3 regions of the Paenibacillus sp. FSL P4-0184 genome follow, and region 2 is predicted to be linked to each of the others. Evidence: riboswitches for the same ligand, from Rfam matches in the RefSeq annotation. Region 2 holds a riboswitch; each other region holds the start of a gene.
What was found. Region 2 has a riboswitch for cyclic di-AMP ahead of MKY52_RS06485 (hypothetical protein). Riboswitches for the same ligand answer to the same signal wherever they lie in the genome.
Positions count from the first base shown of each region.

Region 1 (3,254 bases), 1.6 Mb from region 2:
TTCCTATTCGATGAAGGGCATAAGCCTAAGCCAGCTTTCCATCGAATTATCACCTCTGCCACGAAATCATAGAGTGGACAAGCTGCTCAAATAATGAACTGTGAACCCGTCCTTATATCGATTAAGGGCGGGTTATTTATACGTTGATAGATTAGTAGAGTAGATCTCAAAGGGCGGATTAAAGTGAGCGTGACAATTAGAACGATTCTGGAAGATTTAATAGGAGCTATGGAACAGATAGATGGGACTGTGGATACTCTTAAGCCGGGGAATCCAGAAATGGTGATTACAGGGATGGTTACGGCATTTTGCGCTACGCAATATGTTGTGGAACGAACGATTGCTATGAACGCCAATTTGTTGATCACACATGAAGGTGTGTTTTACAGTCATCATGAGACGAGCAAGTGGTTAAAGGATGACCCTGTGTCTCGCGCGAAACGGAGTTTGATTGAGCGTTCTGAACTGGCTATTTTTCGTTATCATGATTATTGGCATCGGCATCAACCGGATGGGATCATGGTGGGCTTGCTACGAGAGCTTGAATGGTCAGCCTATGTGGTTGAGCAGCAATCCACTGCTACAATCCTATCGATTCCAGCTATGACGGTAAGTGAAGCGGCTCTGTATATAAAAAGAAAGCTAGGCATCTCCTATGTACGTGCTGCCGGAGACCTATCCCAGATATGCAGACATGTGGGGATATTAGTAGGTTACAGAGGAGGTGGGACGATGGCTATTCCTCTTTTTAATCAGCACAATCTTGATTTAATTATTGCTGGCGAGGGCCCCGAATGGGAAACTCCAGAATATGTGAGGGATGCTGTCCACCAAGGCAGATTAAAAGCGCTGATTATGTTAGGTCATGCGGAAAGTGAAGCTCCAGGAATGAAATATTTAGCTGAAGTTCTGGCACAGAAATACCCAATGATTCCTACTTATTTTATTGCTGAACAACCGGTCTATCAGCTGGTTTAATTTCGTATAAACCGAAATGAAGAATAAATTTGCATATTATGGAGAAAATGATTGGAAACTAGGTCACTGAGAAAGGAGTGTTTCAATGGAAATTCCTTTGGAGGCTGATGAAGTGTTAAGTCGTATCAAAAAGCTTCAAACCGATGGAAGCTCGATCAGCAAAAAACAAGTGAAGCAAAGCGATCCTGATCTTATGAGAAGTGCGCTGTTCTTTTTTCCGAGCTGGGAGCATGCATTGAAAAACGCCGATCTGTTGTAGCCATATGATTGTATAACGAAGCCGAGTGGTTCAGGGATTGATCTCTGATGGCCGCTCGGCTTTTTTTAGATATATTGAGTAAACAAGAGCAAAAGAAAGAGAAAACGAAGTGTATGCTTAATATGAAATGAAAAGCATGGCTTTCAACATTATTTTGCCCACGGCTCAACTTTACAAGAAACCTTACACGGAGTATGATTCATCACATAACTGACAATTACATAAGAAGTCCGCTTAATTTCCGTTAAGGAAAGCGGGGGAACCAACAACTGGGAACCAGTGTAACAATCGGTACTAGTTATGGGGTGAATCCTGTTCCAGGTGCATAAATGCATCCATGCAGGTAGGGCAACTCTCACTGCCCGAATCCGACAGCTAACCTCGTAAGCGTATGGAGAGAGGATGAATGGCGTATTTGATGATGAATAGCCACAGAGAATCCCTCTGTGGTTTTTTGCTGCGTTAAAAAGCAGATATAGTTGTAGAACCTATCTATGAAAGAGGTGTTAACTTTGCCTATTGCTAAACTGAATGGAACTTCGCTCTATTACGAAATCAATGGAACAGGGACTCCGGTTGTGTTTATCCATGGACATGGATTAACACATAGTATGTTCAAGCCACAATTGGAGTATTTTTCTGATAAATATAAAGTGATTCTGTGTGATTTACGGGGGAATGGCAAATCAGGTGAACTACTGCAGGCCCCAAATGAGATTATTGAAACCCAATGTCTAGATATAATTATGCTATTGAATGATTTGGGTATTCGTGAGGCTGTTTTTGTCGGGAGTGCCTATGGGGGGCTCGTCGTTCAACATATTGCGAAACAATATCCAGAGCGAGTAAAAGCGATTGTTGTCGCGGATAGCTTTTGTAGAAGTCAGGCGTCAACGATAATCGGTAAAATCCAGCTTATGGCTGCTTATTGTAGTTGGTTAATGTATTACGCTCCAAGTGAGCTTGTACTGCCTTCGATTCGTATGATGTACCGGGAACGCTGGAATCTGGCTTATAACGAGATTAGAAGAGGACTTCTCGATAAACGTCCACGGGAATTGTATCGGCAAAGGCTGGCTACGAGCCATGTGGATTACACTAGATGCTTAAAGTCTTTTAAGCGTCCCGCCTTATGTATTGTAGGTGACTTTAGTGAATTTGGAGTTAATTGTATGAAGGATATGGTGTCTCAGCTGCCACATGCTCAGTTAGTGATCATCCCTAACGCATTAGATCCTAGTAATCTGTGTCAGCCGGAGAAATTTAATGCTATACTTCAGCGGTTTTTGGAGAAACAGCAGGAAACTCAGCAGATTAGTTGATCTTAGTGGTAAGTGAGAAATGAGGGGCGTCCCATAGCCGGGGAGTATGTACTGGCTACGGGGCGTTCTTCTGTATGTCTGTATTTTGTACAATGCTGTCTACTGATGTAAGATTAAAGATATTCGAGATTAACTATCTAAAGGAGCTGAGTCATGATGTCTCAAGCCGAAACCATAAAATTGACCTCATTATCTTCAAAAGGGGGCTGCGGCTGCAAAATCGGTCCCGCCGATCTCATGCAGGTTATTCGCAGTCTACCACCAACCGTTCCTAATCCGGATCTACTTGTAGGTCTGGATACCAGTGATGACGCTGGGGTATATCGATTAAGTGATGATCTAGCGTTAGTGCAAACTGTTGATTTTTTCACGCCGATCGTGGACGACCCTTATTCCTTTGGGCAAATTGCAGCAGCTAATGCGTTAAGTGATATTTATGCTATGGGCGGCAAGCCGCTTACAGTGCTTAATATTGTGGCCTTCCCTATTTCTGTTTTGGACAAAAGCATTCTCGGTGACATTTTGCGCGGTGCAGCAGATAAAGTGCAGGAAGCAGGAGCAACGCTTGTGGGCGGACATTCCATCGACGATAAAGAGCCTAAATTTGGATTGGCCGTTACGGGCCTTGTGCATCCGGACAAAGTAAGAACGAATGCAGGTGCGCAGGTAGGAGACAAGCTGATTTTGACTAAACC
Region 1 covers NZ_JBBORN010000001.1:3,097,145-3,100,398, forward strand. Annotated here, with positions in the region: gene MKY52_RS13585 (endo-1,4-beta-xylanase) at 1-72, shown strand, start outside; gene MKY52_RS13590 (Nif3-like dinuclear metal center hexameric protein) at 184-978, shown strand; gene MKY52_RS13595 (hypothetical protein) at 1,064-1,237, shown strand; cyclic di-AMP (ydaO/yuaA leader) riboswitch at 1,459-1,643, shown strand; gene MKY52_RS13600 (alpha/beta fold hydrolase) at 1,750-2,559, shown strand; gene selD (selenide, water dikinase SelD) at 2,716-3,254, shown strand, end outside.
Region 1: linked by a shared signal. The riboswitch ahead of MKY52_RS13600 (alpha/beta fold hydrolase) and the one ahead of MKY52_RS06485 (hypothetical protein) in region 2 are both predicted to bind cyclic di-AMP.

Region 2 (3,254 bases):
AGCGGTGAGCCACGGAAAACGTTGGTGTGCTGACCAATCCTGCAGCTGTTGCTTTTCTCGGATACTTTTATATATTTCGTATATAATTGTTCGGTCCATACAGTATTCACAGGTAGATGGGCTGCTGAAATGGCGAAGTGATTCAATCTGCTTCTGACCAAAAGCATAGCCGACAATAGTTCTGTGATGATCCTCTTCGAACCACAACGCTCCAAAGCAAACATAATTTAGACTTATCGGCTCAAGTAGCCCTTGCTGAGTTCCCCAATAATAGTGTTTCATTCCTTTCACCCCGTCCAGCATGCTATCACCTTATAGAATCAGGTAACGCAAAAACCGCAGCAAGAGGAGGACCTCTGCTGCGGTTTTGGAATACAGGTATACACACACCTGTGCCAAAGCGTGGCGGATCAAGGGTCTCTCTCTTTACGCTTACGAGGTTAGCTGTCGGATTCGGACGGTGAGAGTCGCCCTACCTATGTGAGACTTGAACAGTCTCCTTCGGATTCACCCCAAGTAGGCCATGTGGCCTGATGGTTCCCCCGTTCCCTGCAAATACAGGAACTCAGCGTTGAATGTATTTTGTGAAATAGATTCAACCCGAATCATACTCTTTTCAAGGTGTTTCTGTAAAAACAGAAAGTGTTCTTTTGAGCGCGATTTAAACCAAATCCTGCCTACTACGACGGAAAAGGGAACCAAATAGGTATTTATTGCGAGTTATCGGGCTTCTTCCTCGCTTAATCTCGACTTCTTGTTTTCTTACCTATAAAGGCGATTTTTTGAGATTTCTACATTTGTGGTGAATAAAATCACATGGTATGCCCGTTTTTCGCTAATGGATTAAAACTCGAGTAAACAAGAGATATAGAGAGATTGGATATCAAGTAAGCGCTATCCAATACGAAAATAGTTTTTAATTTGCATTATTTTGGCATCAATCAGGTTTTACAATTCTTCCTGCATAAGGGTATGATTACTCCTGTTTCAACAACAATCGAATATTTGATCCGCTTAATTTCCGATAAGGAAAGCGGGGGAACCAACAATCGGCAGACGATGTGAGAGTCGGAAGCCGGTTATGGGGTGAATCCTGTAGAAGGTGCGAGTGAGCTCGCATCTATACAGGTAGGGCGACTCTCACCGCCCGAATCCGACAGCTAACCTCGTAAGCGTATGGAGAGAGGATGAGTGCAATGTGACCGCTAGCGAGCCACAGAGGAGAATCCTTTGTGGCTTTTTGCTGTGCTTTTTTAAGCAAAGCATTTATGGAAAACCTCACGAAGAGGTCGTTATATTCATCATTAGCGGTAGCTTTTCTTTCAAGATCATGGTGATCAAGCTCTGATCTTACAAGTAAAGCATTTGAGGAGAATAAGAGATGACAGATCAGAATGAATATGTACTGGTATGTGCGCCAACGAAGGCAGGCGAACATTTTATTAAGCTTCTAAAATTCAGAGGCATTAAGATGGCCGGATTGACCAACAACTTGCCTGAGAAGGCCCTACTCGAAGAGATGGGGATTGAACAAGTCGTTCTAGTTGATACCCGCCATCAGAATACTTGGTTTCGCCCGCCGTTCCCGGTAGGACGGGTATATCTGTTCGAGAGCAGCTTTACGTTATGCTGCCGCTACATTCAGATGTGCCGCACCTGGACGACACAGCCGATTTTTGTAATCACAAGCTCAATAAATCCTAGATTGGTCTATAAAAGACTTGGTGCAAGTTATGTAATCTATTCTCATAGTGGTGATGCTGATTTTCTAATCGATAAATCACCTCATCAAGGATAAAAGAAGGAGTGCGGGAGATATGATGGATCTGTATATGGTAGCTTCGTTAGCTGTAATTTACGGGTTGTTTTATGGATTTATGCGCTGGTGCGCAGGTGTAGTTGAGGATACAGGGAGGGATAAGTTGTGATTCTAGTAATCGCTGTTACCCTACTGTTGTTTGTATATCTGGTTTACGCATTGATTCATCCGGAGAAATTTTAAGGAGGGGCATTCATGGGCATTTTGCAAATAGTTGCTGTAATCGTAATTCTTATCTTGCTGGTTAAGCCGATGGGCACGTATTTATATTATGTATTTTCTAATGAACCGAACCGTACGGATCGATGGTTTGGAGGCATGGAAAAAGGAATTTATAAGCTGATCGGCCTGAAAAAACGGGACGGAATGTCTTGGAAGAAGTATGCGCTCAGCTTTGTGTTAACAAATATCGTATTGGTTACTTTCAGTTACATTGTTCTTAGATTGCAGCGGGGATTGCCGTTAAACCCGAATGGAATTACGGATATGGAACAGACGCTTTCATTCAATACAGTGATCAGCTTTATGACCAATACGAACCTGCAGCATTATAGCGGGGAGACGGGGCTTTCGTATTTTTCACAAATGGCTGTCATCACGATGATGATGTTCACATCTGCAGCGAGCGGATTTTCTGTTGCGGTTGCCTTTGTCAGAGGAATCACGGGACGGAAATCAGTCGGGAACTTCTTCGAGGATTTCGTCAAAGCGCATATTCGTGTGTTCATTCCGCTAGCTTTGTTAGTTTCATTGGTGCTGGTAGGACTGCATGTGCCACAAACGCTCAAGCCATCACTTGAAGTCACTACACTAGAGGGCCAAACACAACAAATTGCTATCGGTCCAGTAGCTTCTTTGGAATCGATCAAACATCTGGGCACGAATGGTGGCGGCTTCTTCGGGGCCAATTCATCCCATCCTTTTGAGAACCCTAATCCACTTACGAACGTTCTGGAGATTCTCTCTATGTGGATGCTGCCAGCTTCGCTCCCTTATATGTACGGATTGTTTGCCAAGAACAAACGTCAGGGCTGGGTAATTTTTACCGCAATGATGACCTTGTTTGTTCTGCTATTAAGCCTAAACTTCTATGCTGAATCAAAAGGTAATCCGGCGATCAATGCACTAGGAATCGAATCTTCACAAGGTAGCATGGAAGGTAAAGAGGTGCGCTTCGGCATACCGCAGTCTTCCTTGTTTACTTCAGTAACAACCGCAGCTACGACAGGTAGTGTTAACAATATGCATGATACGCTGACGCCGCTGGGAGGTATTACGCCTCTTGCATTGATGATGCTCAACAATGTCTTCGGTGGTAAAGGTGTCGGACTGATCAATATGCTGATGTATGCGATTCTGGGTGTCTTCCTGTGCGGTCTGATGGTCGGCAGGACACCGGAGTTCCTCGGACGGAAGATAGAGGCCAAGGAGATGA
Region 2 covers NZ_JBBORN010000001.1:1,522,924-1,526,177, reverse strand. Annotated here, with positions in the region: gene MKY52_RS06490 (hypothetical protein) at 1-282, opposite strand, end outside; cyclic di-AMP (ydaO/yuaA leader) riboswitch at 416-581, opposite strand; cyclic di-AMP (ydaO/yuaA leader) riboswitch at 1,002-1,191, shown strand; gene MKY52_RS06485 (hypothetical protein) at 1,382-1,798, shown strand; gene kdpF (K(+)-transporting ATPase subunit F) at 1,925-2,002, shown strand; gene kdpA (potassium-transporting ATPase subunit KdpA) at 2,015-3,254, shown strand, end outside.

Region 3 (3,254 bases), 560 kb from region 2:
CTTCTCCGGAATGAAGGCATGCTTACAGCCCGGAACCTTTGCGGACACAATCTTACGAATTCGTTCACCCGCGTGATCCGGGTCAGTAAGGATAATCACTCCTCTACGCTCCATAGCAAGCGCGATCTTCGCAATTACGGTCCGGTCTACAGCCGAGCCCCCTGTTTCGATCGTATCTGCTTCTACAGCGCGTTTAACAGCGACGGTATCACTCTTACCTTCAACGACAATTAATTCCTTAATCATATCTCTTGACTCCTTCCAAAAAAAGCAAAAAAGAAGAGGTTTCGCTCCTCTTCTTTTGGTTAAAGAATGTATAAGTGATGAGCGGTTGCTCTGCGATCAACGAAATGATCATCTGGCGTTCCTTAACGGTTATCATCACTATAGCTTATCAAAGAATAATTTGCAAAAGCTTCAGCCTAGTTTAACTCCGGCTTCACAGGTCCAATCACATAAACGGTACGCGATTTACGACCGAAATTACGGACATGGCTCAGTGAATCGTAATAGACATCTACTTTATTGCCTTTAATGGCACCGCCAGTATCTTCTGCTCGGCGGAATCCTAGCCCCTCGATATATACCCACCAGCCAATAGGGATTACATTCGGGTCTACCGCAATTGTACGACCTTCCGTTACGCGTGTTCCGGAGGCAGTTTTGGTACCAATACCTGGCTCTTCTGATGAATAAGCTGTCATGGAGACGTTCTTAATCATCTTCTTGTACTCAAAGTCTACGCCAGCCTTGCTAGTGACGTTATTAGTCTTGGCGCTAACCTTAGCCGTTTTTGAAGTGGTGTTTGATTTGGAAGTTGTTGTAGTCTTAGCTACAGCCGGCTTAGGAAGTGCTTTGGTACCAACGGCAATAATCTTATCTTTCGTTACCGTTTGTACTTCCTTACCAATCATGCGCATAGAGGCCAGTTCTCCGTCTTGGTAGATCTTTTCAATATGCTGAATCATGACGCCTGGTTTGCCTGCCTGTGCCACTCTAACTGTTCCCACAGTAAGGGAGGGGTCTGCTGTCTTGATGACTCTGAAGGGTAAGTTAGTTGATCGCTGTACAGTCTGTTTGTTGATGCGAACAATCTTAACCTCCATGTTTGCAGAAATGGTGGTGTCTAACGAAGGGAAAATCTTATCATGACCTTCTAGGGTAATGCCCATTTTCTCAATTGCTTTACCAATTGTGTCTTCGGTCGTATATAACGTTTTTGTTGCTCCATCCGCAGTAAGACTAATTTTCTGCGCACGATTGATAACGACACGGTCACCGTCTTTTATTTCATCACTCAGTCCTAAAGATAGTTCATCATGCGGCTGCAGCGAAATTTGCTCTTTCTCCAACACATCACCAAGAAGCGCTTCTCGCGTTTCAAGCGTCTGTGTTTGCCCGTCTATTACTAAAAATAATTGTTTGTTACTTTGACCGTGTACGTACAGCAGAATAAGTAGCGCGATAGCGACTGAAATCACGCCTGCAAGTAAAAGTACGCGAGTATTTACTTGCTCCCACCGTAATGCGAAAGACCTGCTGGATGACTGCGAATCATGGGATACTTCTGGTTGGAATACGCCCATTCTCTCCATCCTCCTTACATAGCCCCGTCGTCAATTGTATATCATGAGGACTGAATTCCTTTGACGAAACTATTTGAGATTGTCACAGGACACGCACGTAATAACTTAGCGTCTCCTGCTCATGGATCGCCTGCTCGGCACAGCTACTCCCACCCCTGTTATATAACAGTATGTGGGCAACATTCTATTTATTCAAAAATAAAAAAGCCTAAAAAGAGTTCAACTGAGGACTCTTTCGTGGCTTCTCCAATATCAGAATAGAGAATGCTTGTGCACGAGGTTGCCTCTCTTACTTGCGCTTACGGGGTTAGCTGTCGGGTTCGGACGAAAGAGAGACGCCCTATTTCAGGTCACCCGCTCATGGCGGTTGCCCTTAAATTCACCCCAAAGACCACGTAAAGAAATCAAATACTGTCCTACGGCACGTCTAAACCGTATTTAAAATACAGGCATGCGGCAGGTCAATATTGGTTCCCCCGTTCTCCATACGGAGACTCAGCGAGACGATCCATGAATCAATGGCTGTCACTATAACACAGCTCACATCACTGAAAAGATGATATCCTGTTTTGATGCATGTTGTAAAGGACGATTCAACCACGTTTACGCAAAAATATGGTTAAAATATTGTAATATTCAGCCGTTTTTATATTAAAAAAGTTTAATATATCGGCCATTCTCTATTTTTCGCCTGTTTTGCTCCCGTTTTCACTGAATCCCAAATCGTTCCAGTGCGTTCGCATACGTTATTTTAGCCAATTCTTCCCATGTTAACCCTTTAATTTCAGCTGCTGCCTCTGCTACAAGCTTCACATGAGCGCTCACATTTCGCTTCCCGCGGAAGGGGTGTGGAGTCAAATATGGAGCATCGGTTTCGATCAATAATCGGTCTAGTGGGGTCTGCGCAAGCACTTCTTTTGGCACTCTTGCATTTTTGAACGTAATGGGTCCTCCAAAGGATAAATGAAAACCAAGATTCAAGCACATTTTAGCTGTTTCCCAGCTTCCTGAGAACGAGTGCATCACGCCTCCAACCTCATTTGCTTTTTCCTCCCGTAAAATCCGTACAACATCCTCATGGGCATCACGATCATGAATACAAATCGGCATATTTAGTTCACGGGCTAGTCCAATTTGCTTGCGAAAAACTTCATGTTGCACATCCTTGGGAGAAGTATCCCAGTAATAATCCAGTCCGATTTCACCAATAGCCACTACTTTTTTATGACTGCATAGAGAAGCAATCCAATCGAGATCTCCTTCTTTCATATCAATCGCATCCTGAGGATGCCAACCCACTGCCGCATAAATATAATCATAAGATTCCGCCAGCTTCATCGTTGAGGGAATCGTCTCCCGATTAAATCCGATATTAATCATCTTGCTAACTCCTGCTTCTACAGCACGAGCGATAACTTCTTCGCGATCCTCGTCGAATTGAGGTGCATCCAGATGCGTATGTGTGTCAAACAGAAACATTTTAACCCTCACTCCTTGTTCTTTTTTAAATATAAGACAATATAAGTTTCAAGCTATCCGTTATATCTTATATTTCTACTCTTCTTGTCAAAAATCCCATATTTTCTTGTATTATTTTGCAAAAATCTCTGCAATAGAACCAGGCAATCGAGTATTTCTCAACTTATCCTGAGGAAAATAAAGATGATA
Region 3 covers NZ_JBBORN010000001.1:2,084,139-2,087,392, forward strand. Annotated here, with positions in the region: gene rnmV (ribonuclease M5) at 1-246, opposite strand, end outside; gene MKY52_RS08970 (3D domain-containing protein) at 423-1,586, opposite strand; cyclic di-AMP (ydaO/yuaA leader) riboswitch at 1,868-2,097, opposite strand; gene MKY52_RS08975 (TatD family hydrolase) at 2,295-3,065, opposite strand; gene MKY52_RS08980 (HD domain-containing protein) at 3,177-3,254, opposite strand, start outside.
Region 3: linked by a shared signal. The riboswitch ahead of MKY52_RS08970 (3D domain-containing protein) and the one ahead of MKY52_RS06485 (hypothetical protein) in region 2 are both predicted to bind cyclic di-AMP.